3 regions of the Kitasatospora sp. NPDC089913 genome follow, and region 1 is predicted to be linked to each of the others. Evidence: riboswitches for the same ligand, from Rfam matches in the RefSeq annotation. Region 1 holds a riboswitch; each other region holds the start of a gene.

Region 1 (12,766 bases):
TGGTGGGGCTGGGTGGTGGGGCGGGGTGATGGGGTGGGTCGGTGGCGGTGGGTGCCGGGTGTGCTCTCCGGTCGGGGTCGGACGCATTGGTCGGTCTGCATATGCAGTCGATCGACATATGCAGAGAGATGGCCTATGTTGATCCGCAGGACGGACCGCCGGCTCCGGAGAACGGACGAGCCGTGGGGGTGGGCGTCCGCCGTCCGTGCATGGCCTGGCACGCCGTCAGGCCGGCCGCTTCCCGTGGGAGGACCGCAGTGCATCACCGTTCCCGTACACCCGGACCCAAGCTGCTCGGTGTCGCGATCGCCGCCGTGCTCGGCCTCGGAGTGGCCGTGCCACCCGCCTTCGCCGGACCGGCCGGGGGACCGTCCGCCGACGCCGACCCGGTGCCCGGGTTGGTCGCCGGGTCGGACACCGGGGCGCCGCAACTGGTCACCGGCCTCGCCGAGGCGGCCCCCGGCGACAACCCGGCCGAGGCGGCCCGCGCCCATCTGGCCGCCCATCAGGACCGCTACCGGATCGACCCCGGACAGCTCGTCGAAGCCGGCGTGGAGCGTGCCGCCGACGGCCGGCGCACCGTCAGGTTCGAGCAGCGGCACGGCGGCATACCCGTCTTCGGGGCCCGGTACCTGGTTCACCTGGTCGGCGAAGGCACTGGACAGCGGGTCGAGTCGGCCGGCGGCAAGTACTTCACCGGACTCACCGCCCCGACCGTGCAGAGCGTTCCGGACGAGGTGCTGCGACGGCTCGCGATCGGCGCGGTCCAGGACCCGGTGGCCCGCGCCGGCGCGACGGCCGAGGACCGCGGCCCGGTGGTGCTGCCCGGCGGTGCCGGCCGGCTCGCCCGCCACTTCACCGTGCGCGGGAGCGACCCGGCGGTGTGGGCGGCGAAGGCGCAGGAGGTGTTCGTGGACGCCTCGACCGGGGAGGTCGCGCTCTCCTACCAGGTACGCGCCCCGTACCCGCTCGACGTCCCGGGCGCCGCGGCATCGGGCGTCGCGGCGGGCGTCGCGGCATCCGCCGCCGCGACCTCTCCCGACGCGGCCGCCGCCGCCCCGGCCCTCGAACCCGCCACCGGCACCGCGCCCGACGCCCTCGGCCGCCCCGCCCGGGTGAACATCGGCCGACTCCCGGACGGCACCTACCAGCTCGTCGACCTCACCCGCCCCGCCACCGTCACCACCTACGACGCGGCCGGTCGCGACGAGCTGGACTTCAGCACCCTGCCCGCCGACGCCCACCCCGCCGCCTCGCCGACCACCGACTTCCCGGCCGTCACCGGTACCAGCGGCGCCACCGACGCCCACCTCAACGCCGCCGCCGTGTACGACTTCTACCGCGACCGACTGGGCCGCGACGGGATCGACGGCAAGGGCGGACCGATCACCTCCGTCGTCAACGTCACCAGCTTCGGCGAGCCCCTGGACAACGCCTACTGGGACGGCCGGAAGATGGTCTACGGAGGCGGCAGCGGCAAGTACCTCCCGTTCTCCGCCGCGCGCGACGTGGCCGGCCACGAGATGACGCACGGCGTCGTGAAGCACACCGCGGAGCTGGTCGGACTCGGCCAGTCCGGTGCCCTCGACGAGGCCGTCGCCGACTACTTCGGCAACGCCATCGAGGTGACCGGCCGAGGCATGCCGATGACCGACCCCAGGGCCGCGCTGCTCGGTGAGGACCTCTGCCGCACCGGCACCCCCGAGGCCTGCGCCGACCGCCGGCTGGACGACCGCCGCACCACCGTCGCCGACTACGTCGGAGCCCCCGCCGGGGTCGACAACGGCGGCGTGCACCTCAACTCCACCATCTTCTCCGGCGCGTTGTGGGACATCCGGCGCACCCTCGACCCGCTCCTCGCCGACCGTCTGGTCTACCGCGCGCTGGCCGAGTACCTCACCCCGCTGGACGACTTCGTCGACGCCCGCAACGCGGTGCTCGCCGCGGGCCGCGCGCTCGGCCTCGACCGTGCCCGGCTCCGCACCGTGGCCGCCGCCTTCGACGCCCACGGGATCAAGGCCGGCTGGCAGCGCCGGATCGGCGTGGACAGCCGGCCGCTGCTGCGCGAACTCTCCACCGAGAGCGTGGCGCCGGACGTCGCGGCCGGCCGCTGGGTGGCGGCCACCGCGGGCGAGGGCGCCAAGGGCAGCATGGCCGTGTACACGGGCGCCGTCGCCGGCTCCGCCGAGCCCGCCCGGCTCAGCGCGGAGGACGGCCGCTCGCACGGCTGGCCCGCGACCGACGGTACGACGGCCGCGTGGGTGGCGATGGGGCCGGGGGCCGACGGTGGTTGGGGCATGGAGGTGCTGGCCCGGCCGCTCGACGGTGGCCCGGCGCGCAGCGTCCAGCGCGGCGCGAACCAGTACTTCGGCGATGTCCGGGTCTCCGGTGGGGACGTCGCCTTCCTGATGACGGACTACGCCACCGGCCGCGGCGGGCCGGTGCTCTCCCGCGCCGGCGCCCCGGCGGTGCCGATCGCGCTGCCGGAGGGCCACCGGGCCTCCGCCCTCGCCTTCCGGGACGGCCTGCTCGCCTGGACCGAGAGCTGGCAGGTCGGTGAGCGGACGGTGAGCGCGCCGACGGTCTACTCGCTCGCCGCCGGCAAGGTCGTCGCCCAGTACGTGGTGGACGACGCGAACGCCGCCGCCGGGACCGAGGTCGGCAGCACCCGACTGGCCGGTGGCCGGCTGCTGTGGGTCGAGACCCCCTTCGACCGGACGAAGGGCAGCACGATCCGCTCCGGCGCGCTGGACGGCTCCGGGGTGAGCGACCTCCTGCCCGCGGGCCCGAGGCTCGGCACCGGCACCGAGCCGCGCCGGATCTCCGGCCTCACCGCCTCCGACCGGGCCGTCACCTTCGCCGAAGCCGCTCGCCCGGTGACGGGCGGCACCAGGAACACGGACCTGCCCAAGCTCTGGCAGCTCCCGCTCACCGGCGGCACCCCGGAGCGGATGTCCTGCAACCGGGGCGGCCAGTACTCCCCGGTGGCCGACCGGGGGACCCGGGTGGTCTGGCTGGACGCCACGGCGGGCCGTACCGACCTCGTCGTGCGCGAGCGCGCGGCCGGCACCTGCTGACCGAAGGCGGCTGCCCCGGGGACCCAAGGGCTCTCGACCCCGAAGCCCGGCCCCCGTCCGCCCCGGTCTCCCGCCCGGCCGCCGCATCCCTGCGGCAGCCGGGCGGGTCCTTGCCGTGACCGGACCGCCGCTCCCGCCGCAGCAGGCTCGTCGCCGAAGTGCTGGTACCGACGACCCGCCTGTGCGGTCCAGGTGACGGACCACCGCCCGCCGGTCCCGGCGGCCCGGGCCGCTGAGGTCCTGTCAGCCGAGACCCGGCGACGGCGATCCGACCTCGAACCGGCCTTGACCCTCTCTCGGCCGAGCCGACATCATGAGCCGTCATGTTCTGACTCCGCCGTCGGGGGAAGTCCGGTCGAATTCCGGCGCTGACCCGCAACGGTAGGCCGCCGACGGCAGTCGGTGGCGAGCCCGAGTACCCGTCGGCGGAGGCGTGTCCCCTCCTCCCGTCGTGGTCTGCGGCCAGGGGCTCCCGGAGCCGTCGGGCGGTCCGTCCCGCGCGGTCGCCGGCGGTCGCCCGTGCGCCCAGGCCCGGAAAGGCCTCGCATGTCCGACTCCGCGCTCCGCCGCCGCCCGCTCCGCCTGCTCGCGATATCCGCGCTGGCCCTGACCGCCACCCTCCCCGCCGCCACCGCCGCCCAGGCTGCCGCGCCCGTCCCGGCCGTCACCGCGCCGGCCGTCACCGCTGCGGCCCCGGCCTCCGGCGACAACGCCACCACCTACCGTCCTGACGCCGCCGCGGCCGGCTGGCTCGCGCGCCAGCTGGTCAACGGCGACCACTTCGAGTCGGTCTTCGACGGCACCGCCTACCCCGATCAGGGCCTCACCATCGACGCCGTGCTCGCCTTCGCCGCCGCGGGCAGCGCCGACCAGGCCGCCGCCCGCGCCACCGCCTGGCTCGCCCGCCCCGACATCCTGAGCGGCTACCTCGGCGACGGCACCACCGAGGCCTACGCCGGTGCCACCGCCAAGCTCCTGCTGGTCGTCGAGGTGCGCGGCGCCACCCCGTCGGCCTTCGGCGGCGTCGACCTGCCCGCCCGGCTGCGCTCCCTGCTGACGCCGAGCGGCCGCTTCTCCGACCGCTCCCAGTGGGGCGACTACAGCAACGCCTTCGGCCAGTCCCTCGCCCTGATCGCCCTCCAGCGCACCCCCGGTGGGGTACCGGCCCCGGCCGTCGACTTCCTGGCCGCCGCCCAGTGCGCCGACGGCGGCTTCCCGGTCTCCTTCGGGCAGGCCACCTGCACCGCCGACGCCGACGCCACCGCGCTCGCGGCCCAGGCGCTCGCCGCCACCGGCCGCAGCGCCAAGGCCAAGGCGGGCCTGGACTGGCTGACGGCCCACCAGAACACCGACGGCGGTTTCGCCGCGGCCGGTGCCACCACCTCCAACGCCAACAGCACCGGCCTGGCCACCTCCGCCCTGCTCCCCGGCGGACGGTTCATCAGCGGCCTCAAGGGCTGGAGCAGCCTGGTGAAGCTCCAGCAGGGCTGCTCGGCCGACCCCTCCGTGCGCGGCGCCGTCGCCTACGACGCCAGCGGCTTCAACCCCGCCAACGCCGCCCGGGCCACCGCTCAGGCCGTCCTCGGCCTCTCCGGCCAGGGCCTGGCCGGCCTCAGCGCCCACGGCGCCCGCCCGTCCGCCCCGACCCTGGCCTGCCCGGCCCCGGCCGTGCGCCCCTGACGGTCGCCCGCCCGCCCGTGACCCGCACTGCCGCCCGCCACACCCCAGGAGCACGCCCATGACCACCTCCGTCCACCCGGCCCGCCGTACCCTCGGCGCCTTCGCCACCGCTGCGGCCCTCACCGCCGGCCTGCTCGGCGTCTCCACCGCGACCGCCCCGCAGGCGCAGGCCGCAGCCTGTTCCGGCACCTCCGGCGTCACCGTCGTCGTCGACTTCACCGCCCTCGGTGGTGGCATCGAGACCGGCTGCGCCCCGGGCGACCCGGCGAGCGGCCTCGCCGCGATCACCGGCGCCGGCTTCTCCTACTCCTTCCACCCGCGCTTCCCGGGTTTCGTCTGCAAGATCAACGCCCTGCCGACGACCTGCACCAACCCCACCGGCACCGCCTACTGGTCGTACTGGCACGCCCCGCACGGCGGCCCGTGGTCCTACAGCAGCCTCGGCGCCGGCTCCTACAACCCGGCCCCGGGCGAGGTCGAGGGCTGGTCCTTCGGCGCCGGTGCCCAGCCGGGCATCACCGCGCCCTGACCCCGGCCCCGCTCTCCCCAGGGCGCGGTCCGGCCCGGACCGCGCCCTACCGGCCGGGCGTCCTCGGGGCCTCCAACTCCACGTGGTGGACGGTGAAACCGCCCTGCAGCACCGGGGCGAACGGCGCCGGAGCCATGCAGGTGCCGACCACCGGTTGGTAGGGCTTCTGGTCGGCGTCCAGGTCGAGATTGGCCACGCCCCAGGAGAATCCGAGGCGGGCGCCGTCGCGGCCGCTGCCCTGGTAGACGCTGAGACCGATCCGCTCCTTGCGGTTCTCGGTGTCCGAGCCGATGACGGCGGTCAGGGTGGCGACCGGGCCGCCGGTGCTCAGGCAGTCGACCTCGGCCTCGGCGCTGTGGACCTCGCCGGTGGCGGCCACGCGGTGGGAGTAGCGGACCGTGCCCACGGCATCGGTGGGCAGCCCGTTCGGCGAGTTCGTCCCCGGGAGGGGGCGGGAGTAGGGCTTCGCGCGGGCGTCGACGGTGAACCGGATCTCGTCGTCCGGGGAGAAGGCGTACGAGATCCGGGCGCTGCCGCTGACGCTCGCCGTCCGCTCGGGCCGGTCGCCCCGGCCGGCGGGCCCGGACTCGCCGGACAGGGAAACCGTGGACACGCCGTCCGTGGACAGGGTGTCGGCGGAGGCCGGCGCGACGCCCGAGAGGGCGGCGAGGGCCAGCCCGGCGGCAGCGGCAACCCGTGCGGTCCGAGCAGCCCGAGCGGCACGTGCGGTCCGGACGGCGGCACGGTTGTGGGTACGAATGCGGAACATGGTGGGTCTCCCTCCCCGGCGGCCCCGTCGGCCGCCCTCTCGATGCCCCCAATCCTGGTCGCGGCACCCCCACCCGCACATGTACCGATCGGCACATCTACCGAGCTCGCCCGGCGGCTCCACCCCTGCCGAACGGCAGGGTCGGAACCGACGACCCGTCAGCCGGTCAGCCGGTCAGCTCGTCAGCCCGTCGCCACCGGCACGCCCTCCGGCCGACCGGCCAGCAGCGCCGCCACGTGGTCGGCGCAGCGGACGGCGGCCTCGGCCATGGCACCGCGGGTCATCCCCGCGACGTGCGGCGTCAGCAGGGCGTTCGGGAGCCCGAAGAGCGGTGAGGCGAAAGCGGCGTGCTCGTGCTCGAAGGTGTCGACGGCCGCCGCCGCGAGCGGGTGCCCGGGATCGCGCAGGGCGTCGGCCAGGGCCGCTTCGTCGACGATCCCGCCCCGGGCGGTGTTCAGCAGGACCGCGCCCGGCCGCACCGACGCCAGTTCGCGGCGGCCGATCAGTCCCCGGGTGCGTGCCGTGAGCGGCAGGTGGACGGACAGCACGTCGCTGGTCGTCAGCAGTTCGGTGAGGGAGCCCGCCCGCCGGACGCCGTCCTCCTCGGCCGCCGGGCCGCGGCCGAGGCCGAGGACGGTCAGGCCCAGGGCGCGGGCCCGGCCGGCCAGTGCGCGGTCGGTCCGGCCGAGGCCGAGGATGCCGAGGGTCAGTTCGGACAGGGCCCGCGACGGTGACGCCGGAGTGCGCCAGTCGCCCCGGTGCGAAGCCGCGTTGTGCTGCACGAGGTCCCGGCTCAGGGCGAGCAGCTGGGCCAGGGCGAACTCGGCGACCGCGTCGGCGTTGGACCCGGGCGTGTGGGTCACGGCGACCCCGAGGCGGGCGGCCGCGCCGAGGTCGACGTGGTCGGTGCCCGCTCCGGCCCGGCCGATCACCCTCAGCGCCTCGGTCGTGCCGGCGGCCGTGGCGGCGAGGAACCCGGCGCGCATCGGCACCCCGGCCCGGGACTTGACGGCCCGGTGCCCGCCGTCGCGCAGGGTCGCGGCGATCAGGGCGGCCTCGTCGAAGGGGTCGAAGTCGGTGAAGGCCACCCGTCCGTCCCAGTCGTAGCGGGCGCGGGCCGGGTCCGCGACCCGCCGCAGGTTCAGGGTGACCTCCAGGCCGTGGCCGAGCAGCCGCTCCAGCTCCACGCGGAGCAGGTCCCCGGGCGCCGCGTCCAGCAACAGGATCCGGTTCCGTCCCACCGGGCCCCCGTTCCGCCCCACCGGGCCCCCGTTCTGCCCCGGCCGGATCCCCACGGACGCACGGCGACGCGGGGCGACGTGACGCGGTGCGGCACGGCGCGGCACGGTGCGGCGCGGTGCGGTTGCAACGAGGGGCGCGGGAGCTGATTGATGATCACTGCCGCTGCCAAGCTACCGCGCACCCGGGGGCTTGCCGCAAGGCCCCGGGGACGTCGGAGAATCACCGTCGAAACCGGAACAGGTGTGGCGGGAGGGGGCGGGATGCGTGTGGTGCTGTCGACGTACGGGTCGCGGGGGGACGTCGAGCCGATGCTGGGGCTCGCGGTGCGACTGCGCGAACTGGGCGCGGACGCAAGGCTCTGCGCGCCCTCGGACGAGGAGTTCGCGGCCCGGTCGGCCGCGCTCGGCGTCCCCGTGGTGCCGGTGGGCGACCCGGTGCGGGCGCTGGTGACCGGTGCGGCCCCGGCGGCGCCGGTGGACTTCCCCACCCGGGTGGCCCGGCTGACGGCGGCGTCCTACGAGGCGGTGCTCGGGCAGGCGGCGGCGGGCGGCGCGGTCGTCGCGACCGGGCTGTTCCCGAGCGCGGCCGGTGCCCGGGCGGCGGCGGAGACGGCGGGCGCCCGGTTCGTCTACGCGGGCCTGCAGCCCACCGTCCTGCCGTCGCCGCACCACCCGCCGTTCCAGTACCCGGGCCGGCCTGCGCCGCCCGCGGGGGCGGACAGCACGGAGCTGTGGGAGCTGGACGTCGAGAGCATGAACGCGCTGTTCGGCGGGGCGGTCAACGCGCACCGGACGGCGGTCGGCCTGCCGGTGGTGGAGAACGTCCGTGACCACGTCCTGACCGGGCGGCCCTGGCTGGCCACCGACCCGACCTTGGGCCCGTGGCTGCCGGCCGACCTCGACGTGGTGCAGACCGGCGCCTGGCTGCTGCCGGACCCGCGCCCGCTGCCCGCCGGTCTGACCGCCTTCCTGGACGCGGGCGAGCCGCCGGTGTACGTGGGCTTCGGCAGCATGCCGATGCGCGGGGCGGAGGACGTCGCCCGGCTGGCCGTCGAGCAGGCCGTCGCCGCCGGCCGCCGGGTGGTCGTCGGCCGGGGCTGGGCGGAACTGTCGGCGGGTGGGGACGGCGCTCCGGACGACCGTTTCGTGACCGGCGAGGTGAACCACCGGGCGCTGTTCGCCCGAGTCGCGGCCGTCGTGCACCACGGCGGCGCGGGCACCACCACGGCGGCCGCCCTGGCGGGTGCGCCGCAGCTGGTGGTGCCGCAGATCGTCGACCAGCCGTACTGGGCCGCCCGGGTCGCCGAACTGGGCATCGGGGCGGTGCACGACACGGCCGTTCCGACCGCGGAGTCGGTCGCCGCCGCGCTGCGGACCGTCCTGGCGCCGCGGACCCGGGGGCGGGCCGCCGCCGTGGCCGCCGCCGTCCGCACCGACGGCGCGGAGGTGGCCGCGCGCCTGCTGCTCGACGGGTGCTGACCCGCCCCCGGGCCGGTGCGGCGCGGGACCCGGGTACTCGGGGTCGCCGGCCGGATTGCCGTGCCGCGGCCCGGGCACCCGCCCGGTGTCCGGGGGGTGAGCACCGTGGTGCGGAGGTGGCCGTGATGGACGGACCGGGCCTGTCGAGCCGGGAACGCCGCATCCTGGCGGAGATCGAGGGCGACCTGCGGGCGGACCGCCGCCCGGCCGGGGCGGGACGAGCGGGTACGCCCGACGTCCGGTGACGCGTGGCGTGCCGTCCGGCCTACTGCCGGTGACGCCCGACGCCCGGTGACGCACGGTGTGCGGACCCGAGCCTGCAACAGACCCCGGTGGAACGGGGCCGGGAAACATCGAGGACCGGAGAACATTCAAGCCGACAAATCAGAATGAACCGCTCCATGTCGGGTACCAGAACCACCGGAGCGGTCGCACAGCACCGCACGCCGTTCCCGCGCCCGCACAGGGCGCCACCTGGACCGTCGCTTGAAGAAGCCGGGCAGAGGTCTTCGGGAAGAGGGGCCGCAGTGCGCGGGCGATCACGCCCTACCCTCTCGCGGTCCGAGGCGTTCCCGCTGCCCAGGAGAACCGCCGTGTCCACAACGATGTCGGACGTCGGCCGTCGGACCGACCCGCCGCCCGTTACCCCCGATGCCCTGCCCGCCGCCGCCGACGGCGTCCCCCAGGACGCCACCGCTGTCCCGCCGACCGACATCCCGTCGCCCTGGCACCCGGCCGACCCGCCGCCCGACCTGCCCCCGCGCCCGAGCGAGGCGCAGCTGCGGGCCATGGGCAAGACCGAGGCCCGCGAGCTGAGCGACGCGCTCTTCGACCGCCTCGCCGGCCTGGCCCGCGAGACCCACGCGTACAGCTACGTGCGCGGCACCATCATCGAGCTGAACATGCCGCTGGTGCGGTTCATCGCCGGCCGCTTCCGTCACCGCCCCGAGGACATGGACGACATCCTCCAGGTCGGCACCGTCGGCCTGATCAAGGCCGTCGACGGTTACGACCCGGGGCGCGGCGTCGAGTTCGTCACCTACGCCATCCCCACCATCGCCGGCGAGATCAAGCGCTTCTTCCGGGACACCTCCTGGCCGGTCCGGGTGCCGCGCCGGATGCAGGAGTGCTACCTCGCCGTGGCCCGTGGCTCGGACCGGCTGGAGCAGGAGCTCGGCCGGCTGCCGCACCCGGAGGAGATCGCGGAGGCGCTCGACCTCGACGTCGACGAGGTGGTCGAGGGTCTGATCGCGGGCCGGGTCTACCGGCCCAACTCCCTCGACGCCCCGCGTGAGCAGGACACCGACGAGTCGGGCAGCGCGCTGCTGGACCGGCTCGGCTCGTGCGATCCGGGGATCGAGCTCGCCGACTTCCGCACCGCCGTCCGGCCGCTCCTCCGGCAGCTGCCGCGGCGCGAGCAGACGGTGCTCGAAATGCGGTTCTGGGAGGACCGGACCCAGTCCGAGATCGCCGCGCGGATCGGGGTCTCCCAGATGCACGTGTCCAGGCTGCTCTCCGCCACCCTCGCCCACCTGCGCGAACAGCTGGACGACCGGGACGCGGCGGGTTGGAGCGACGACCCGGACGGTCCCGGGTCCTCTTCGGAGCAGGGTCGAGGCTGACTCCACGAGGCTGGTCCGGGCGGCCGACTCCGGGCGGCCGACTCCGGGCGGGGCGGCCGCACCCCGGGAGTCCGGAGGGCGCCGACCCGGTATCCGACGGACGGAACGGAGCAGACCCTCCGACCGGGAATTCCGGTGCTTCCTCGTGTTTCCGGCCCCCCGCAGCGGATACCCGCGCTGCGGGGGGCCGTCGGTACGAGAGAGGAGAGCGCGGTGGCAGCGGAGGTTCCCGACCGCGTTCCGGAGCGGCTCCGACCGTCTCCGCAGGCACCTGTCGGCAGCCTGACCTTCGGCGCCCGCCACGTGTGCCGTCGGCCGCGCCGTGCGCAGCGTCCGCAGCGTCCGCAGCGTCCGCAGCGTCCGCTCCGGCGTTCCCCGGCGCTCGCCGCGACCGGCGGTTCGATGACCACGGCCGCCGACGGTGCGCGCCGCCCGGTACCGAAGCGCCTGGACCCCGCACCGATCCACGGACCCGCCGCACGGGCCGGGCCCGGCTGCGAACGCGCCCGACCGGCCGCCGCGAACGAACAGGAGCATCCGTCATGACCCGCCGCCCGCCCCGCCCGCCCCCCGGGGCCGTCACGGCCGCCCCGGACCAGTCGGTCGGACTCACCGTCCGCACCCGGCCGTCGGCCCTCGGCACCGTGCTCTCGCTGCACGGAGAGCTCGACCTCGACACGGTGGCGGTGCTGCGCGAGGCACTCGACCGCGCTCCGGCCACCCCCGGCACCGTGCTCCTGGTCGACTGCGGCGACCTCGCGTTCTGCGACTCCACCGGCCTGTCCGCGCTCCTCGACGCCGCGGTCGGGGCACGGGAGCGGAAGACCCGGATCGAGCTGGCCCGGCTTCGGCCGATCGTCCGCCGCGTCCTCGAACTCACCGGCGCCATCGACGCGTTCACCCTCCGCGAGAGCCTGCCGCCGTGACCGCGCCCTGACCGCGCCGCGACGGTCGAACGTCCCGCTCGGGGGCACCGGTCGGACCTGCCCCGCCGGTGCCCGACCTGCACGTGTCGTGCCCGACCCGCCCGTGCCGTTCCTGGCCGCCTGCTCCCTACTGCTTGCCCGGCCCTCCGCCTGCCCGCTCGCCTAATCGCCTGCCGACGCCCCGCGTGGCGGCTGCCGTGCCGTGCGTGCTTGTGTGCAGGTCGTGGCGATGCCACGGCGAAACGGCGGTCCGACGTTCGCCGGGCGCCTTTCGGGGAAGCCGCAGGGCGGGGGACCGGACCGCGTAGGCGGAGAGGGAGGTCGGCGGGGATGAGGCGGCAAGGACGGATCGTGGCCGGGACGCGGTCCCGGGCGCTCGCGGTACGCGGGCGGGTGTGGGCGGCCACCAGCGGAGCGCGTCCACGGGCGCTGCCGACCCTGGGACTTCTGCCGCTGGTGCTGCTGGCCGCCGGCCTCGCCACCGACGCGGCGCCCGTACTGTGGGCCCTGATCGGCGGCTGGCTGCTGGCCCTCGGCGGCGCCGGGCTGCTGCTGCGGCGGTCGGCCGGGAGCGGTGACCGACCGGGAGCTCCCGGCTCCTCCGCCGCCGGGGCGGACCGGCGATGAGGACGGCGACGAGGCGACTGCCGCCGGCGGCCCGCGGACCGCTCTCCGTGGCGGTGCTGGAACTGGTCTCCGCCGGTCCGCCGGACGGGACCGCCCGGCCGGCACCGGCCGCCGGCGGCGACCCCTGGGGCCAGGACCACCAACTGGCCCTCCACCTCTGTTACGAACTGCACGACCGGCGCCTTCCCGGCGCGCATCCCGACTGGGAGTGGGACCCAGGACTGCTGGCCTTCCGGCAGTCCCCGGAACGCCCCTTCCTGGCCGCCCTCCGCGCCGAGGCCGGGCCGGTCCCGCCGCTCGCGGACCTGGTCGAGGACATGCTGAGCGCGACGGGCGGCGGCGGCCCGTCCGTCTACCTCCTCACGGAGGGCGAGCGCCGGCAGGCCAGGGAGTACCTGGTGCACCGCTCCCTCTACCACCTCGAGGAGGCGGACCCATAGGGGCCGAACGGCACGCCGTTCAGCGCGTCGGCCAGCGGCCGGGTGTCCATGCCGGGCGGCTGGCCGCCCGGCGCGCGGACAAACCCGTGACGGGAGGCGCGGGCGGGCCGGACCTGTCCGCACGGCCCCCCCGGCCGGGGCCGTCGCGCCCGATGTCGGGCGCACGAGGCCGAGCGGCCGACGGCGAGCGGTAGGTGTTCCGCCGTCGGTGCTCCGCCGTCGGTGTTCCGTGGCCGGCGCTCAGTGGCCGACGCTCAGTGGTCGGCGGCCGCCATGGTCTCGCGCACCGACACCAGGCACGGATCGCAGTAGCGGTCCGGCGCCCCTATCGGCGTCTCCACACCGTTCGGCACGACCCGGCGGGACAGCTCCAGCA
Region 2 (4,831 bases), on a different contig from region 1:
GCATCAGCGACAGCCAGCCCACGCGATCCGGGCGGCCGCCGCCCCACCGCCCCGCGCCGCACCGGCGCCCGGGCCGGGGCCGGATCGGCGCCCGCCACTCCGAGGAGTCCCCGTGCCCGTTCCCGCCCTCCCGCGCTCCGTCCCGTCCCGTGCCGCCTCCGCGGTGACCGTCGCGGTGGCGGCCGGTGCCCTGGTCCTGTCGGCCGTTCCGGCCCACGCGACCGCGACCCCGGCCCAGATAGCCACCTCCAAGAGCACCGGTGTGACCTACCTGAAGTCCCTCCAGGCCGCCGACGGCAGCTACGTGACCGGCGGCGGGCTCTCCAACGAGTGGGCCTTCAGCGCCCTCGCCGCCGCGGGCACGGCCGCCGCCGACGTGACCCCCGGCGGCGACCCCACCAAGAACGCCCGCCTCGTCTACCGCAACCAGCTCGCCGCCGCCGGCTGGCCCGGGGCCTCCCCCGTCGCGACCGACTACCAGCGCGGCACCCTCAACGCCTACGCCGCCGGCATCGACCCCGCCCGCGTCGGCCCCGGCCGCAACCTGATCGCCGACCTGGTCGCGTACTGGCAGACCGCCGAACCCGGCTACTACGGCCCGTCCGCCAACTTCAACGGCACGGTCTTCGGGCTGCTCGCCCTCGGCGGCGCCAAGACCCAGAGCGGGACGAAGCGCGTGCCGCAGGCCCTGCTGGACGCCTCCGTCACGGCCGTGCGCGCCAACCAGCACACCGACGGCGGCTGGAACTACAGCAAGGCCGCGGGCGACCCCACCGAACTCGGCAAGGGCAGCGACATCGACATGACCGGCGCGGCCATGGCCTCCCTGTGCGTCGGCGGCGTCCCCAACACCGACGCCGCGGTGGTGGCCGCCAAGAACTTCCTCAAGGGCAAGCTGCTGTCCTCCGGCGCGTTCAACGCCATGTGGGGCGCCAACACCGACTCCAACGGCTGGGCCGTCTCCGGCCTCAACGCCTGCGGCATCAACCCCCAGGGCACCGACTTCACCAGCGGCACCGGCAAGACCCCGGTCGACTTCCTGATCGCCCAGCAGTTCAAGCCCGGCGGCGGCTTCAAGTACCTGTCCACCGACACCGTCCCCTCCGCCTACGCCTCCGTCGACGGGCTTCGCGCCGTCGCCGGCGCCGGCTTCACCGCCACCCCGCCCGCACCGGTCGCGGCCGGGGAACCGGCGTGGGCGGCCACCTCCGCCTTCACCGCCGGCACCGCCGCCCGCCTCGCCCTCGTCGTCGACAACGGCACCGCCACGCCGAAGGTCTGCGCCGTCACCCTCACCCCGACCGGCGGCACCGTCACCCTCGGCGACGTCCTCGACGCCGCCGCCACCGCCACGCCGAGCGGCTGCGTCACCTCCGTCACGCCGTCCACCGGCGCGGGCACCATCACCGCGATCAACGGCACCGCCAACAGCGGTCCGTCCACCTGGAAGGTCGTCCTGGACGGCGGCACGGCCGCCGCCGCCACCCGCGCCACGACCGTCCACGTCGGCGACACCGTCTCGCTGCGGTACGGCAGCTGATCCAGGACACGCCGCGGGTCGCGGGTCCCCGGGCGCGGTAGCAGGGGCCTGCGGCCCACCGCTCGTTCCGCCGGGGTGGCGGGAACGCGCGGCAGCGAGGAGCATCACCGTGCGGCGCCACCGCACCGCCGGACATTCGAGCAGGGGGACGGTTCCACATGAGGACTTCCAGGTGGGCGGCGGCGTGCTACGTCGCCCTGGTCGCGGTGTCGGCCGCGTTGGGCGGGGCGACCGGGAACGGACGGTTCTACCTCGCGGCCGTCGTCCTGACGCTGCCCGTCGGGCTCGTCGCCCTGGTGGCGGTCTACGTCGTCCGGGGCCTGCTGACCGGTGTGGGCGGCCTGTTCACCGGAACGAGACTGCCCGACGGTTCCGACCCCGCCTGGCTGACGGACGCGGGCGTCGTGGCCAACACGCTGCTCTTCACGGCCGCGGCGGTCGCCACCGTGTTCGTGGCCCGCCGGTTCTCGGCCCGCCGCCGCACGCACCGGGCGGCCTGACCGCCCGTCACCGCGGCCTCCGACAGTCCGTCCGTGTGACGGTGCCGGTCTCAACCAGTGGGCAGAATGGTGGAACGGGCTGCACCGCCGGGTGATCTGCGTCTACGCTGGCCCGTGCAGCTGGTTCGTCCTGCCCGCCAGGCAGGACGTCGTAAGAGGGAACCCGGTGAAGCCATTCGACTGGCCAGTCCGGGACTGCCCCGCAGCGGTGAGTGGGAACGACCGCCGTCATACGCACTGGGCCCGGGAGGGCCTGGGAAGCGACGGCCAGTAGGAATCCGCCCTCGAGGAGGGCGGACGTGCCCGCGAGTCCGAAGACCTGCCACTGCCCGCGCGCGACCGATCGCGCACGGCTATCCGGTGACCTCGTGGGCGGGTCGGCGACCATACCCGGCAGATCGGGCCCGTTCGTCGACGGCGCCGGCTGCCCGGTTCGTCATCCTTCGCGCCCTCGTTCCGTCATCGGGACCAGAGGAATCAGACTCGCGAAGGAGAGTCCCTTGACCACGAAGTCCGCAGCCGCGGCGACCCTCGCCACCGCGTACGGCTACCCCCGCCAGGGCCGGGGCCGGGAGCTCAAGAAGGCGATCGAGGGCTACTGGAAGGGCACGGTCACCGCCCAGGCGCTGCTGGCCACGGCCGCCGACCTGCGCCGCGGGAACTGGCAGCAGCTCGCCGACTCCGGCGTCGAAGAGGTCCCCACCGGTGACTTCTCGCTGTACGACCACGTGCTCGACACCACGGTCGCCGTCGGTGCGATCCCGGCCCGCCACCGGGCCGCCGTCGACGCCGACCCGCTGGACGGCTACTTCGCCATGGCGCGCGGCACCCAGGACGTCGCGCCGCTGGAGATGACCAAGTGGTTCGACACCAACTACCACTACCTGGTGCCCGAGCTGGGCCCCGACACGGTCTTCACCGCCGACCCCGCCAAGGCCGTCGGCGAACTCACCGAAGCCCTCGCGCTCGGCCACGACGCCCGCCCGGTCCTGGTCGGCCCGGTCACCTACCTGCTGCTGGCCAAGCCCGCCCCGGGCGTGGCGGCCGACTTCCAGCCGATCACCCTGCTCGACCGACTGCTGCCGGTCTACGCGGAACTCCTCGCCGCGCTGAAGGCCGCCGGCGCCCAGTGGGTGCAGCTGGACGAGCCCGCTCTCGTCCAGGACCGCACCCCGGCCGAACTGAACACCGCCGCCCGCGCCTACCGCGAGCTCGGCGCCCTCACCGACCGGCCCAAGCTGCTGGTCGCGAGCTACTTCGACCGCCTCGGCGACGCCCTGCCGGTGCTCGCCAAGGCACCCGTCGAGGGCCTGGCGCTCGACTTCACCGGCCCCGCCGCCGCGAATCTGGACGACCTCGCCGCCGTCGGCGGTCTGCCGGGCAAGCGGCTGGTCGCGGGCGTCGTCGACGGGCGCAACATCTGGATCAACGACCTGGAGAAGTCGCTCGCCACCCTGGCGACCCTGCTCGGCCTCGCCGACCGCGTCGACGTCGCACCGTCCTGCTCCCTGCTGCACGTGCCGATCGACGCCGCCCTGGAACGCGACGTCGACCCGCAGATCGCCCGCTGGCTCGCCTTCGCCAAGCAGAAGGCCGCCGAGTCCGCCCTGCTCGCCCGAGGACTGCGCGAGGGCACCGGTGCGATCACCGCCGACCTCGCCGCCAACCGCGCCGACCTCGCCTCCCGGGCCGGCTCGCCGATCACCCGTGACCCGGCCGTGCGCGCCCGCACCGCCGCCGTCACCGCCGACGACGCCCGCCGCACCCAGCCCTACCCGCAGCGTGCCGTGGCCCAGCGCGCCCGCCTCGGCCTGCCCCTGCTGCCCACCACCACCATCGGCTCCTTCCCGCAGACCACCGAACTGCGCGTCGCCCGTGCCGACCTGACCGCCGGACGGATCGACACCGCCGCCTACCGGGAGCGGATGGAGGCCGAGGTCCGCGAGGTGATCGCCTACCAGGAGAAGGCCGGCCTCGACGTCCTGGTGCACGGCGAGCCCGAGCGCAACGACATGGTCCAGTACTTCGCCGAACAGCTCACCGGCTACCTCGCCACCCGGCACGGCTGGGTGCAGTCCTACGGCACCCGCTACGTGCGCCCGCCGGTCCTCGCCGGCGACATCTCCCGCCCGCACCCGATGACCGTCGACTGGTTCCGTTTCGCCCAGGACCTCACCGACCGCCCCGTCAAGGGCATGCTCACCGGCCCCGTCACCATGCTCGCCTGGTCCTTCGTCCGCGACGACCAGCCGCTCGCCGACACCGCCCGCCAGGTCGCCCTGGCCCTGCGCGACGAGGTCACCGACCTCGAGGCCGCCGGCGCCGCCGTCGTCCAGGTCGACGAACCCGCCCTGCGGGAGACCCTGCCGCTGCGCGCCGCCGACCGCCCCGCCTACCTCGACTGGGCCACCGAGTCCTTCCGGCTCGCGACCTCGGGCGTGCGCGCGGACACCCAGATCCACACCCACATGTGCTACGCCGAATTCGGCGCGATCATGACCGCGATCGACGAACTCGACGCCGACGTCATCTCCCTGGAGGCCACCCGCTCCCACATGCAGGTCGCCGGCGAACTCGCCGCCGCAGGCTACCCGCGCGAGGTCGGACCGGGTGTCTGGGACATCCACTCCCCGCGCGTCCCCAGCACCGAGGAAGCCACCGAACTGCTCCGGGCGGGCCTGGCCGCGATCCCGGCCGAGCGGCTCTGGGTCAACCCCGACTGCGGCCTGAAGACCCGCGGCTGGACCGAGACCCGGGCCTCCCTCGACAGCCTCGTCGGCGCCGCCCGCCG
Region 3 (12,766 bases), on a different contig from region 1:
GTCGTCTTCGGTTGTCGGGGGAGACCGTAGCGCCCGGTGCCCTCGGCGCCAAGGGCGCCCGTGGAATCGTTGTCGTGGCGCGACCTGCGGATTCACGCGCCGGGCGGGCCCGGAGCAGGGCGCTCCGGGAGCCCCCAAGGGTGACAGGTGTACGAAGGGGGAAAACGCATGACGGTACGGGTGATCTTCGTCTCCCCGGCGATCGGACCCGAACTGCGGCAAGCACGGTTCGCCGACGAAGCCTCCGCGTACGGGGGCGGTGCGGCGGACGGCGGCCCGGCGGACGACGGCGGCGTGCTGGACGAGGCCGGGGTGCGCGCGGCCCGCGCCCTCCGGCCGGACCTCCCTGCGGCCTCCCAGCGCTTCGCCTCGCCCTCCGCCCGCTGCCGCCGCACGGCCGAGGAGCTCGGCCTCGCCGACGCGTCCGTCGAGCCCGCGCTGAGCGGCTGCGCGACCGGGCGCTGGCGCGGGCGGACCCTCGACGAGGTGGCCGCCGAGGAGCCGGAGGCGGTGATGGCCTGGCTCGCCGACCCGGCCGCCGCCCCGCACGGCGGCGAGTCGGTCCGGCAGCTGTGCGCCCGGGTCGCCGGGTGGCTGGACGGCACGGCGGCCGGGCTCACCGGCCGGGTCCTGGTGGTGGCCGAGCCGGACGTCGTCCGGGCCGCGGCCGTGCACGCGCTCGGCGTGCCGGACCAGGTCTTCCGGCGCCTGGACGTGCCTCCGCTGGCGGTGGTCGAGCTGACCGGCCGCGCGGGCCGCTGGAACCTCCGGCTCGGCTGAGCGCCCGCTACAGCTCGAGGCGCCAGTCGTTGCAGCGGATCGGGTGGCCCGGCGGGTACTCGAAGTCCCGCGGCCCGAGGAGTTCGAAGCCGGCCCCCCGGCAGACCGCGTTCGACGCCGGATGGTCCACCGAGGGGAAGGCGTGCAGGTGGCGGCGCAGGCCCGCGGCCCGGGCCCGCTCCGCCACCGCGCGGGCCGCGGCGGTGGCCACGCCCCGGCCCTGGAAGGCCGGCAGGACGGCCCAGCCCGTCTCGTACACCCGCTCGCCGGCCCACTCGCGGTCCCAGAAGCCGATGCTCCCGGCCGTCTCCCCGGTCGGGGGCAGCACGATCCGGAACATCCGCCCCGCGCCGGTGCGGTCGGCGCTCAGCGCGACGTACCGGCGGTGGCGGCGGGCGAGCGCCTCCTCGGACTCGGGGCCGCCGAGGTGGGTCGTCAGCTCCGGCGCGTTGAGGGCGCGCAGCAGCCCGGCGTCGCCCTCGGACCAGGGCTCCAGGCGTACGGCGGGGGCGCGGTCGTCGTCCATGGCCGTACCGTAGCGGCCGCCTCCGACAGTCGGCGGCGGCCGGCGTCCGTGGCGGGGGGCCCCGCGGGGGCCCCCCCCCCGGGGGGGGGGGGGGGGGGGGTGGGGCGCCCGGCCCGCCCCGGGCCCCCCCCCCCCCGCGGGGGGGGGGGGGCGGGGGGGGGGGGGGGGCCCCGGGCGGGCCCCCCCCCCCGCACGCCGGTGCTCGGTCAGGCGGCGGGGGAGAGGCGGACCGGGAGGCTCTGCAGGGCGTTCACGACGAAGGACTCCTGGTGCCGCAGTTCCGCCGCCGGCACCGCGAGCCCGACCTCGGGGAACGTGCCGAACAGCGCGGTCAGCGCCTCCTCGGCCTCCAGCACCGCGAGCGCGGCGCCCAGGCAGTAGTGGCGTCCGAAGCCGAACGCCAGGTGCGTCCGGTCGGGCCGGGTGAGGTCGAAGACGTCGGGCCGGTCGGGGTGCAGTTCCGGGTCGCGCCCGCCCGCCCCGTAGGCGATCAGGACCGGTTCGCCGGTGCGGATCAGCACGCCCTCGCCGAGATCGATGTCCTCGGCGGCGAAGTGCAGCGGCAGGTGCATCACCGGCGCTTCGAGGCGCAGCGCCTCCTCGATGGCGTCCCGCCAGGTCGCCGAGCCGTCCCGGACCAGCGCCAGCTGCTCGGGGTGGGTGAGCAGCAGGGCCGCGGTGTGGTCGATCAGGTTGACGGTGGTCTCGGAGCCGGCGCCGATCATCAGGATCAGGGTGGACACCAGCTCCTGCTCGCTCAGCCGGGTGCCGGCGGCGTCCCGGGTCGCGATCAGCTCGCTGGTCATGTCGTCGCCGGGTGTCTCCCGTTTGGTGGCCACCAGGTGCGCCATCGCCGCGAACAGGTCGTCGAGCACGGCCTTGGCCCGTTCGGGGGCGGCCCCGGTCTCCAGGACGCCGTCGACCACCCGCCGCACCTCGGGGCGCTGCTCCTCGGGGACACCGAAGAGGTCGCAGATCAGGGTGGTCGGCAGCGGGTAGGAGAGCCGGGCGTGCAGGTCGACCGCCTCGCCGGGCGCGGTGGCGCGCAGTCCGTCCAGCAGCGCGGCGACGATCGCGCGCACCCGGGGCCGCAGGGCCTCCACCCGGCGGGGGCCGAAGGCGGGCGCGGTCAGGGTGCGCAGTCGGTGGTGGTCCTCGCCGTCGCTGGTGAACATGCTCTCCACCGCGACCCAGCTGGCCAGCGGCCAGTCCGGGCCGACCCGGCCGTCGATCCACTCGGGCCAGTGCCGGCGGGCGTTCTTGGCGAGCCGGTTCCCGGCGAGGAGCCGGCGGGCGACCTCGGCGCGGGTCACCGACCAGGCGAGGACCTTGCCGGGGAGTTCGACCCGGACCGCCGGGCCGTGGGTGCGCAGGTGTGCGGCTTCGGCGTGCAGGTCGGCGGCGTGGGGGTCGAGGACGTGGGTGAACGGGCTACGGGGTTCCACGGGCCCTCCTCGGTCGGGGAGCGGCGGGCCGGTCGACCGGCCGGTTGTGACCGTACGGCGGGGGCGGCGACCGGGGGAAGGGCGCCCGTCGGTGTTCCGGATGCCCCGGCGGCGCGCCCGCGCACGGTGCGGAGCGTCCGGTGGACCCGGTCCCGCACGCCGTCCTTATGACAACAGCATTGACGTGTCGCGGGGCCGCCGGTTTCATGGCTCGCACTTCACCCCCACCCCACCCCCCCACCAGCAAGGCGGTGATCCCTTGGCATCGACGGCGAAGGCCACGGGCAGCGGTCCGAGAACGGACCGCAACGCCCCCCAGGACTCCATGCCCCGCTCCCTCGGCCTGATCGACGGGGCGGCGATCGCCGCCTCCAGTACCGCCGCGACCAGCAGCATCGGCATCGGCCTCGGCCTGATGGCCGGCGTCGTCGGCCTCCACCTGCCCGCCATCATGCTGCTCGCGTTCCTCCCCGTGCTGGCCATCGCCGGCGGCTACGGACGACTCAACCGCTCGGAGCCCGACGCCGGCAGCAGCTACCGCTGGGTCGGGCGCACCCTCAACCCCTGGCTCGGCTTCCTCACCGGCTGGGTCAACACCGTCGGCACCGTCGTCTTCATGGCCTACACCACCACCGTCACCGGCTCCTCCATCATCCAGCTGCTCGACGAGGCACACCTGCGCAGCGTCGCCGGACTGCGGCTGGACGCCGACTCCACCGTGCAGTGCACCCTGATCGGCCTTGCCGTCCTGGTCGCCGCCGCACTGGTCGCGGTGCGCGGTCTCGGCCTGGCCGCGCGGCTGCAGAAGGCGCTGCTGGTGTTCGAGTACGCCGTCCTGCTCGGCTTCTGCGGCTACGGGCTGTTCGCCGGCGACCAGCCGTTCTCCCTCGACTGGTTCAACCCGCTGACGATCCCCTCCTTCGACGCCCTCGCCCAGGGCATGGTCCTCGCCGTGTTCTGCTACTGGGGCTTCGAGTCGGTGTTCAGCGTCGGTGAGGAGGTCCACGACCCCCGTGACGCCTCCCGTGCCGGCACCCTCGCCCTGGTCGTCATGCTGCTGATGTTCCTGCTCGCCGGCACCGCCTTCCAGCGCGTCCTGCCACTGGACGAACTCGCGGACAACGGCGCCCACGGCCTCACCTACTTCGGCGCCCGCCTCGCCGACCAGCCGCTGGCGGCACTCCCGCTGATCGCCCTGATGTTCTCCGCCGTCGCCTCCCTGCAGTCCTCGGTGATCCCCACCGCCCGCGGGCTGTTCGCGATGGGCCGCGACGGCGTGCTCGGCCCCGTCTGGACCAGGCTGCACCCCAAGCACCGCACACCCGCCCTCGGCACCCTGCTGATCACCGGGGTCGCGGTCGCGCTCGCCCTGTGCTCGATCGTCATCCCGACCGTCAACGACCTGATCTCCGCCGCCGTCAACGCGATCGGCATCATCGTCGCCCTCTACTACGCCCTCACCGCCGTCGCCGCCGCCGTCCGCTTCCGCCACCTGCTGCGCACCGACCTGCCGGAAGGGCTGCGCGCGGTGGTCGGCCCGCTGCTCGGCGCAGCCGTCCTGCTGGTGGTCGGCGGCTACCTCACCTGGACCTTCTACGACTCCACCGACCACTTCGAACTCGCCGCCGACAACGGCTGGTTCGAACTCACCGTCGTGGTACTGATGATCGTCACCGGACTCCCCGCCGCCGCCTGGGCCCGCTGGCGCCGCCGCTCGCCCTACTTCCTCGGCGACACCCGCTGACCCGTACCGGCGGGCCACGCCACCCGGACCACCCGCACCACCCGAGAACGGAGCACCACCCATGACCAAGGCCGATCTGGTCTTCACCCGCGGCCCCGTGCACACCGGCGACGCCGCCCGTACCCGGGCGACCGGACTGGCCGTCACCGGCGACCGGATCACCGCCGTCGGCCACGACGAGGTCCGGGACCTGATCGGTCCGGACACCGAGGTGGTCGACCTCACCGGCAAGCTGCTGCTGCCGGGTTTCCAGGACGCGCACATCCACGCCGTCTTCGGCGGCACCGAGCTGGCCGTCTGCGACCTCACCGGCACCGTCGGCGTGGCCGACTACCTGGAGCGGATCCGCGCCTACGCAGACGCCCACCCCGACCAGGAGTGGATCACCGGCAGCGGCTGGTCGATGGAGAGCTTCGAGGGCGGCCTGCCGACCCGGCAGCTGCTCGACTCCGTCGTCCCGGACCGCCCGGTCTACCTCACCAACCGCGACCACCACGGCGCCTGGGCCAACACCCGGGCGCTGGAACTCGCCGGCGTCGACCGCGACACCCCCGACCCGGCGGACGGCCGGATCGAGCGCGAGGCCGACGGCACCCCGAGCGGAGTGCTCCAGGAGGGCGCCACCGGCCTGGTGGCCCGGCTGGTCCCGCCGATCACCGCCGCCGACCGGCTCGACGGACTGCTGCGGGCCCAGCGGCTGCTGCACTCGCTCGGCATCACCGGCTGGCAGGACGCGCTGCTCGGCGAGTTCAACGGCCAGCCGGACCCGTCCGACGCCTACCTGGCGGCCGCCCGCTCCGGCGCGCTGACCGCCCGGGTCAACGGCGCGCTCTGGTGGGAGCGCGAGCGGGGCGCCGAGCAGATCGCCGGGCTGGTCGAGCGCCGCGCCGCCGCCGCGCACGGCAGGTTCCGGGCCGGCTCGGTCAAGATCATGCAGGACGGCATCGCGGAGAACTTCACCGCCGCGATGACCAGCCCCTACCTGGACGGCTGCGGCTGCGCCACCGCCAACTCCGGCCTCAGCTTCGTCGACCCCACCGCCCTGCGCGAGTACGTCACCGCCCTCGACGCGCTGGACTTCCAGGTGCACTTCCACGCCCTCGGCGACCGGGCCGTGCGCGAGGCGCTGGACGCGGTCGAGGCGGCCCGCGCCGCCAACGGCCGGCGCGCCACCCGCCACCACCTCGCCCACCTCCAGGTGGTCCACCCGGACGACCTGCCCCGGTTCGCCCGGCTCGGGGCGGTCGCCAACATCCAGCCGCTGTGGGCGGCGCACGAGCCGCAGATGGACGAACTGACCATCCCCTTCCTCGGCCCGGAGCGCGCCTCCTGGCAGTACCCGTTCGGCTCGCTGCTCCGGGCCGGGGCGACCCTGGCGGCGGGCAGCGACTGGCCGGTGAGCAGCCCGGACCCGCTCGCCGGCCTGCACGTCGCGGTCAACCGGAGGGAGCCGGAGGCCGAGGACGACCGGGTGTTCCTGCCCGAGCAGCGGCTGGACCTGGCCTCCGCGATCGCCGCCTACACGGCCGGCACCGCCCATGTGAACGGGCACGACGACGCCGGGGTGCTCGCGCCCGGCATGCTGGCCGACCTGGTCGTCCTGGACCGCGACATCCTCACCGGTCCGCCCGAGGAGATCGCGTCGGCCCGGGTGCTGCGCACCTACGTCGGGGGCGAGCCGGTCCACGTCACCGACTGATCACGCGTCAACTGCCGTTCGGGCCCCGGGGGTGCTTCCCCCGGGGCCCGTCGCGTTCCGGCGGCGGGGGTTCCGACGCGCCCGGCCGGAAAGGGGCTCTGGACTTACTAGGACGTCCAACTATATGGTCGGAACAGGTCCGCGGTGTCAGGGAAGCCGGTGTGAGTCCGGCACGGTCCCGCCACTGTGACCGGGGAGTTCGTCCTCGCAGGAGTTCGGCCACTGGCAGCCAGCCGGGAAGGCCCGGGGGCGCGCGTCGATCCGGGAGTCAGGATACCGGCCGCGGATGGTCCGTGTTTTCCACGAGGATGGAGACGACACGCATGAATCCGGGCTGCTTCCGCTCCACCGCCCCCGGCTGTGCCGTGCCGACGAGCCCCGGGGCGCACCCGCGCTGACGGTTCGTCCGCCGACGCCGTCATGCGCCGAGCGCACCACCGTGCGCCCGCGCACCGGCGCGGCCTCCACTCCTCCTCTCCCCATCCTGTCGAGAGAAGGAACCGATGGTCCCTGACCTGATCGTCCCCGAACTGACCCATTTCGTCGGCGGAAAGCGCACCGCCGGGACGTCCGGCCGCTTCGGCGACGTCCACGACCCCAACACCGGGCGCGTCCAGGCCCGGGTGCCGCTGGCGAGCCGCGCCGAGGTCGAGGCCGTGATCGCCGACGCGGCGCAGGCCCAGCCCGCGTGGGCGGCCTGGAACCCGCAGCGCCGGGCCCGGGTGCTGCTGCGCTTCCTCCAACTCGTCGAGCAGGAGCGGGACGCGCTCGCCCGGCTGCTCTCCGCCGAGCACGGCAAGACCGTCGCCGACGCCCACGGCGACCTGCAGCGCGGCCTGGAGGTGGTCGAGTTCGCGGCCGGCATCCCGCACCTGCTCAAGGGCGAGTTCACCGACAACGCCGGCACCGGCATCGACGTCTACTCGATGCGCCAGCCGCTCGGCGTGGTCGCCGGCATCACCCCCTTCAACTTCCCGGCGATGATCCCGCTCTGGAAGGCCGCGCCCGCGCTGGCCTGCGGCAACGCCTTCGTGCTCAAGCCCTCCGAGCGCGACCCCTCGGTGCCGCTGCGGCTCGCCGAGCTGTTCCTCGAGGCCGGACTGCCGCCCGGCGTGCTGAACGTGGTGAACGGCGACAAGGAGGCCGTGGACACCCTGCTGGAGGACCCCCGGGTGCAGGCGGTCGGCTTCGTCGGCTCCACCCCGATCGCCCAGTACGTCTACGCCACCGCGGCCGCCCACGGAAAGCGCGCCCAGTGCTTCGGCGGCGCCAAGAACCACATGATCGTGATGCCCGACGCCGACCTCGACCAGGCGGCGGACGCGCTGGTCGGCGCCGGCTACGGCTCGGCGGGCGAGCGCTGCATGGCGATCTCGGTGGCCGTCCCGGTCGGCGAGGAGACCGCCGACGCGCTGGTGGCCAAACTGGTCGAGCGGATCGCCGCGCTGAAGGTCGGCCGCTCGGACGACCCGGCGGCGGACTTCGGCCCGCTGGTCGGCCGGGACGCGCTGGAGCGGGTCCGCGGCTACCTGGACCTCGGGGTCGAGGAGGGCGCCGAACTCGTCGTCGACGGGCGCGACTTCCGGCTGGAGGGCCACGAGGAGGGCTTCTTCCTCGGCCCCTCGCTGTTCGACCGGGTGACGCCGGAGATGCGGATCCACCGGGAGGAGATCTTCGGGCCGGTGCTCAGCGTGGTCCGCGCCGCCGACTACGAGGAGGCCCTGCGGCTGCCCAGCGAGCACGAGTTCGGCAACGGCGTGGCCATCTTCACCCGTGACGGGGACACCGCCCGGGACTTCACCCGCCGGGTGAACACCGGCATGGTCGGCGTCAACGTGCCGATCCCGGTGCCGATCGCCTACCACACCTTCGGCGGCTGGAAGCGCTCCGGCTTCGGCGACCTCAACCAGCACGGGCCGGACTCGATTCGCTTCTACACCCGCACCCGCACGGTGACCTCGCGCTGGCCCTCCGGGGTCAAGGAGGGCGCCAGCTTCACCATGCCGACGATGGGATGAGCGCCGTGCACGATCTCACCGACGACCAGCGTGCGATCGCGGAGACCACCAGGGCCTTCGCCGACGAGCACCTCGCCCCGAACGCGGTGGAGTGGGACCTCGCCAAGCACTTCCCGGTCGACGTGCTGCGCAAGGCCGGCGAGCTCGGCCTGGCCGGCGTCTACGTCCGGGAGGAGTCCGGCGGTTCCGGCCTCACCCGCCGGGACGGCGCGGTGGCCTTCGAGGCCCTCGCCACCGGCTGCCCGTCCATCGCGGCCTACCTCTCCATCCACAACATGGTCGCCTGGATGGTCGACCGCCACGGCGACGACGCCCAGCGCGCCCGCTGGCTGCCCCGGCTCTGCACCGCCGAACACCTGGGCGGCTACTGCCTGACCGAACCCGGCGCCGGATCCGACGCCGCCGCCCTCGCCACCCGGGCCGTCCGCGACGGCGACCACTGGGTGCTCGACGGCGTCAAGCAGTTCATCTCCGGCGCCGGCAGTGCCCAGGTCTACCTGGTCATGGCGCGCACCGGCGGCCCCGGGGCGAAGGGCGTCTCGGCCTTCCTGGTCGACCGGGACGACCCGGGCGTGTCCTTCGGCGCCAACGAGCGCAAGATGGGCTGGAACGCCCAGCCGACCCGGCAGGTGCTCCTGGACGGCGTGCGGCTGCCCGCCGACCGGCTGCTCGGCGGCGAGGGCGAGGGCTTCCGGATCGCCATGCGCGGTCTGGACGGCGGCCGCCTCGGCATCGCCGCCTGCTCGCTCGGCGGCGCCCAGAGCGCGCTCGAGCGCACCGTCTCCTACCTCGCCGAACGCGAGGCCTTCGGCGCCCGGCTGCTGCACGCCCAGGCACTGCAGTTCCGGCTCGCCGACATGGCCACCGAACTGGAGGCCGCCCGGGCCCTGTTGTGGCGGGCCGCCGACGCCCTGGACCGGGGCGACGCCCGGGCCCCGCAGCTGTGCGCGATGGCCAAGCGGCACGCCACCGACACCGGCTTCGAGGTGGCCAACCAGGCGCTCCAACTGCACGGCGGCTACGGCTACCTGGCCGAGTACGGCATCGAGAAGATCGTCCGCGACCTGCGGGTGCACCAGATCCTGGAAGGGACCAACGAGATCATGCGCGTCATCGTGGCCCGCGGCCTGACCGGGGCCGCGTGATGGGCGACGGCACCACCGATGAGGTCCTGGTCCAGCGCGAGGGCCGCACCGGCCTGATCGTCCTCAACCGCCCGAAGGCCCTCAACGCCCTCACCCACACCATGGTGCGCCGGATCACCGAGGTCCTCGACGACTGGGAGCGGGACCCGCGGGTCGCGACCGTCGTCGTCACCGGGGCCGGCGACCGGGCCTTCTGCGCGGGCGGCGACATCGTCGCCATCCACCGCGCCGCGACCGGCGGCGATCCGCGCGAGGTCGAGGAGTTCTGGCGCGACGAGTACCGCCTCAACGCCAGGATCGCCCGCTACCCCAAGCCCTACGTCGCGGTGATGGACGGCATCGTGATGGGCGGCGGGGTCGGGGTCTCCGCCCACGGCAGCGTCCGGATCGTGACCGAGCGCACCAGGATCGCCATGCCCGAGGCGGGCATCGGTTTCGTGCCCGACGTCGGCGGCACCTATCTGCTCGCCCTGGCGCCCGGCGAGCTGGGCACCCACCTCGCCCTCACCGCCGGCTCGGCCGGCGCGGCGGACGCGCTGCTCTGCGGCCTCGCCGACCACTTCGTGCCGGCCGGGCGGCTGCCCGCCCTGCTCGACGACCTGGCCGAGTCGACCGTGCACGACGCCCTCGCCCGGCACGTCGGGCAACCGCCGGCCGGCCGGCTGGAGCGGCAGCGGGAGTGGATCGACACCTGCTACGCGGCCGACAGCGTCGAGGAGATCCTCGAACGGCTCGCCGCGAGCGGCGAACCGGAGGCGAAGGAGGCGGCCGACCGGATCACCGCCAACGCGCCGACGGCCGTCAAGGCGACGCTGGCCGCGCTCCGCCGGGCCCGGGAGCTGGGCCCCCTGGAGGCGGTGCTCGACCAGGAGTACCGGAGCTCCTGCGCGGCCCTGGCCACCCCGGACCTCGCCGAGGGCATCCGGGCCCAGGTGATCGACAAGGACCGCGCACCGCACTGGAGTCCGGCCACGCTGGACGCCGTCGACCCCGCCGCCGTGGCCCGCTGGTTCGCCCCGCTGGGCGAGCGGGAACTCGGCCTCGCCGACCTCACCCCCCTGGAGCGCTGGTGACCCACCGGATCGGATTCGTCGGACTCGGAAACATGGGCGGCCCGATGGCCGCGAACCTGGTCAGGGCCGGTCACACCGTCACCGGCCACGACCTGGTGCCGGAGGCCCGGGAGCGGGCGGCCGGCCAGGGCGTACGGATCGCCGCCTCGGCCGCCGACGCGGTCGCGGACGCCGAGCTGGTGCTCACCATGCTGCCGACCGGACGCCATGTGCTGGAGGTCTACCGGGAGTTGACCGCCGCGGCGACGGACGCGCTGTTCGTCGACTGCTCCACGATCGCGGTCGGGGACGCCCGGACCGCCCGGGACCTCGCCCGCTCGTCCGGCCACCGGGCCCTGGACGCCCCGGTCTCCGGCGGGGTCCCGGGCGCCGAGGCGGCGAGCCTGACCTTCATGGTCGGCGGCGCGGCGGAGGACTTCGCCGCCGCCGAACCGGTGCTGGCGGCGATGGGCCGCAAGGTGGTGCACTGCGGCGACTCCGGCACCGGGCAGGCCGCGAAGATCTGCAACAACATGATCCTCGGTGTGTCGATGATCGCGGTCGCCGAGGCCTTCGTCCTCGGCGAGAGCCTCGGTCTGAGCCACCAGGCCCTGTTCGACGTCGCCTCCACGGCCTCCGGCCAGTGCTGGGCGCTCACCAGCAACTGTCCCGTCCCCGGCCCCGTCCCGGCCAGCCCCGCCAACCGGGGCTACCCGGCGGGCTTCGCGGCCGCCCTGATGGCCAAGGACCTGGGCCTGGCCGCCGACGCCGCCGACGCCTCCGAGGTGCCCGCCGAACTCGGCCGTCGCGCAGCCGAGTTGTTCACCGCTTTCGCCCAGGGCGACGGCGCCGGGCGGGACTTCTCGGCCATCATCACCACCCTTCGGGAGGACGCCGTATGAGCTACGAGACGATCCGGGTCGAGCGCCACGACCGGGTGGGCCTGATCACCCTGGACCGGCCGAAGGCCCTGAACGCCCTCAACACCCGGCTGATGAACGAAGTCGTCGAGGCAGCACGGGAGTTCGACCGGGACCGGACGGTGGGCGCGGTGGTCGTCACCGGCTCCGACCGGGCCTTCGCCGCCGGGGCCGACATCAAGGAGATGCAGTCCCTGGAGTTCGTCGACGCCTACCTCGGCGACTGGTTCGCCGCCTGGGACGGTTTCGGCGCCCTGCGCAAGCCCGTCGTCGCCGCCGTGGCCGGCTACGCGCTCGGCGGGGGCTGCGAGCTGGCGATGCTGTGCGACGTGCTGATCGCCGCAGACACCGCGAAGTTCGGCCAGCCGGAGATCAAGCTCGGCGTGATCCCGGGCATCGGCGGCTCGCAGCGGCTGACCAGGGCGATCGGCAAGGCCAAGGCGATGGAACTGTGCCTGACCGGCCGCACGATGGACGCCGAGGAGGCCGAGCGGGCCGGTCTGGTCTCCCGGATCGTCCCCGCCGACCGGCTGCTCGACGAGGCCCTCGCCACCGCCGCGGCGATCGCCGCGATGTCCGCCCCGGCCGCGATCATGATGAAGGAGTCGGTCAACCGGGCCTTCGAGACCACCCTCGCCGAGGGTGTCCGCTTCGAACGCCGGCTCTTCCACGCCACCTTCGCCACCGCCGACCAGAAAGAGGGCATGACCGCCTTCGCCGAGAAGCGCCCCGCGGAGTTCGGGCACCGCTGACACGCTGACACCGCTGGCAGCACTGACACTGCCGACACTGCTGACACCGCGGCGCCGGTGCCCGGGGCCCTCTTCGCCGAAGGGGTCCGGGCACCGGCGCGCTCCGCCCCGCGCCCCCGCCGGGCGTCACGTCATCGGGAGATGTGCGCCTCGATGCCGTCGAGCACGAAGTCGAGGCCCGTCCGGAAGGTGCGGTCGGCGTCGAGGTGGGCGGCGTCGCGCACCACCGTGGCCAGGGCGGGGAACCGGCCGGTGGCGAACGCGCGTTCCAGGTACGGCCCGAGCGAGCGCTGCCACTGCTTCTCGTCCATTCCGGTGGCCCGCTCGGCCCGCCGCTCGGCGATCTCCCGGCGCACCGCGCCGATCACGTACGCCTTGACCGCGGCGACCACCGGCATGACGGCGTCCACGTGGATGTCACCCAGCGCGGCCACCAGGGTCTCCCCGCCGGCCAGCGCCTCCGGTCCGAGCTGGGGCCGGCCGCCCAGCAGATCGGCGAGCCATTCGTGCTCGTGGACGGCGCTCCGGGTGGCTTCGGCATGGGACCGGAGCACCTCCCGCCAGTGGTCGCCGACCGGCCGGATCCCGGCGTGCACGGCGTCCACCATCAGGTCGAGCAGCTCCTCCTTGCTCGCGATGTAGCCGTACAGCCGCATCGGACGGACGTCCAGCTCGGTCGCGACCT

What was found. Region 1 has a riboswitch for cobalamin ahead of ACIPYS_RS29460 (peptidase). Riboswitches for the same ligand answer to the same signal wherever they lie in the genome.
Region 2: linked by a shared signal. The riboswitch ahead of metE (5-methyltetrahydropteroyltriglutamate--homocysteine S-methyltransferase) and the one ahead of ACIPYS_RS29460 (peptidase) in region 1 are both predicted to bind cobalamin.
Region 3: linked by a shared signal. The riboswitch ahead of ACIPYS_RS30430 (CoA-acylating methylmalonate-semialdehyde dehydrogenase) and the one ahead of ACIPYS_RS29460 (peptidase) in region 1 are both predicted to bind cobalamin.

The regions. Positions count from the first base shown of each region.
Region 1 is NZ_JBIVGI010000023.1:144,658-157,423, reverse strand. Features, by position in the region: gene ACIPYS_RS29465 (M4 family metallopeptidase) at 258-3,077, shown strand; cobalamin riboswitch at 3,380-3,519, shown strand; gene ACIPYS_RS29460 (peptidase) at 3,624-4,757, shown strand; gene ACIPYS_RS29455 (hypothetical protein) at 4,816-5,286, shown strand; gene ACIPYS_RS29450 (hypothetical protein) at 5,333-6,055, opposite strand; gene ACIPYS_RS29445 (NAD(P)-dependent oxidoreductase) at 6,238-7,296, opposite strand; gene ACIPYS_RS29440 (glycosyltransferase) at 7,558-8,775, shown strand; gene ACIPYS_RS29435 (RNA polymerase sigma factor SigF) at 9,369-10,397, shown strand; gene ACIPYS_RS29430 (STAS domain-containing protein) at 10,940-11,323, shown strand; gene ACIPYS_RS29425 (hypothetical protein) at 11,675-11,950, shown strand; gene ACIPYS_RS29420 (hypothetical protein) at 11,947-12,390, shown strand; gene ACIPYS_RS29415 (hypothetical protein) at 12,645-12,766, opposite strand, start outside.
Region 2 is NZ_JBIVGI010000014.1:201,314-206,144, reverse strand. Features, by position in the region: gene ACIPYS_RS22470 (hypothetical protein) at 113-1,540, shown strand; gene ACIPYS_RS22465 (hypothetical protein) at 1,699-2,040, shown strand; cobalamin riboswitch at 2,162-2,365, shown strand; gene metE (5-methyltetrahydropteroyltriglutamate--homocysteine S-methyltransferase) at 2,541-4,831, shown strand, end outside.
Region 3 is NZ_JBIVGI010000025.1:68,870-81,635, reverse strand. Features, by position in the region: gene ACIPYS_RS30455 (histidine phosphatase family protein) at 169-780, shown strand; gene ACIPYS_RS30450 (GNAT family N-acetyltransferase) at 788-1,306, opposite strand; gene ACIPYS_RS30445 (cytochrome P450) at 1,513-2,751, opposite strand; gene ACIPYS_RS30440 (APC family permease) at 3,077-4,495, shown strand; gene ACIPYS_RS30435 (amidohydrolase) at 4,557-6,194, shown strand; cobalamin riboswitch at 6,303-6,494, shown strand; gene ACIPYS_RS30430 (CoA-acylating methylmalonate-semialdehyde dehydrogenase) at 6,698-8,212, shown strand; gene ACIPYS_RS30425 (acyl-CoA dehydrogenase family protein) at 8,209-9,357, shown strand; gene ACIPYS_RS30420 (enoyl-CoA hydratase/isomerase family protein) at 9,357-10,430, shown strand; gene mmsB (3-hydroxyisobutyrate dehydrogenase) at 10,427-11,311, shown strand; gene ACIPYS_RS30410 (enoyl-CoA hydratase) at 11,308-12,081, shown strand; gene ACIPYS_RS30405 (TetR/AcrR family transcriptional regulator) at 12,213-12,766, opposite strand, start outside.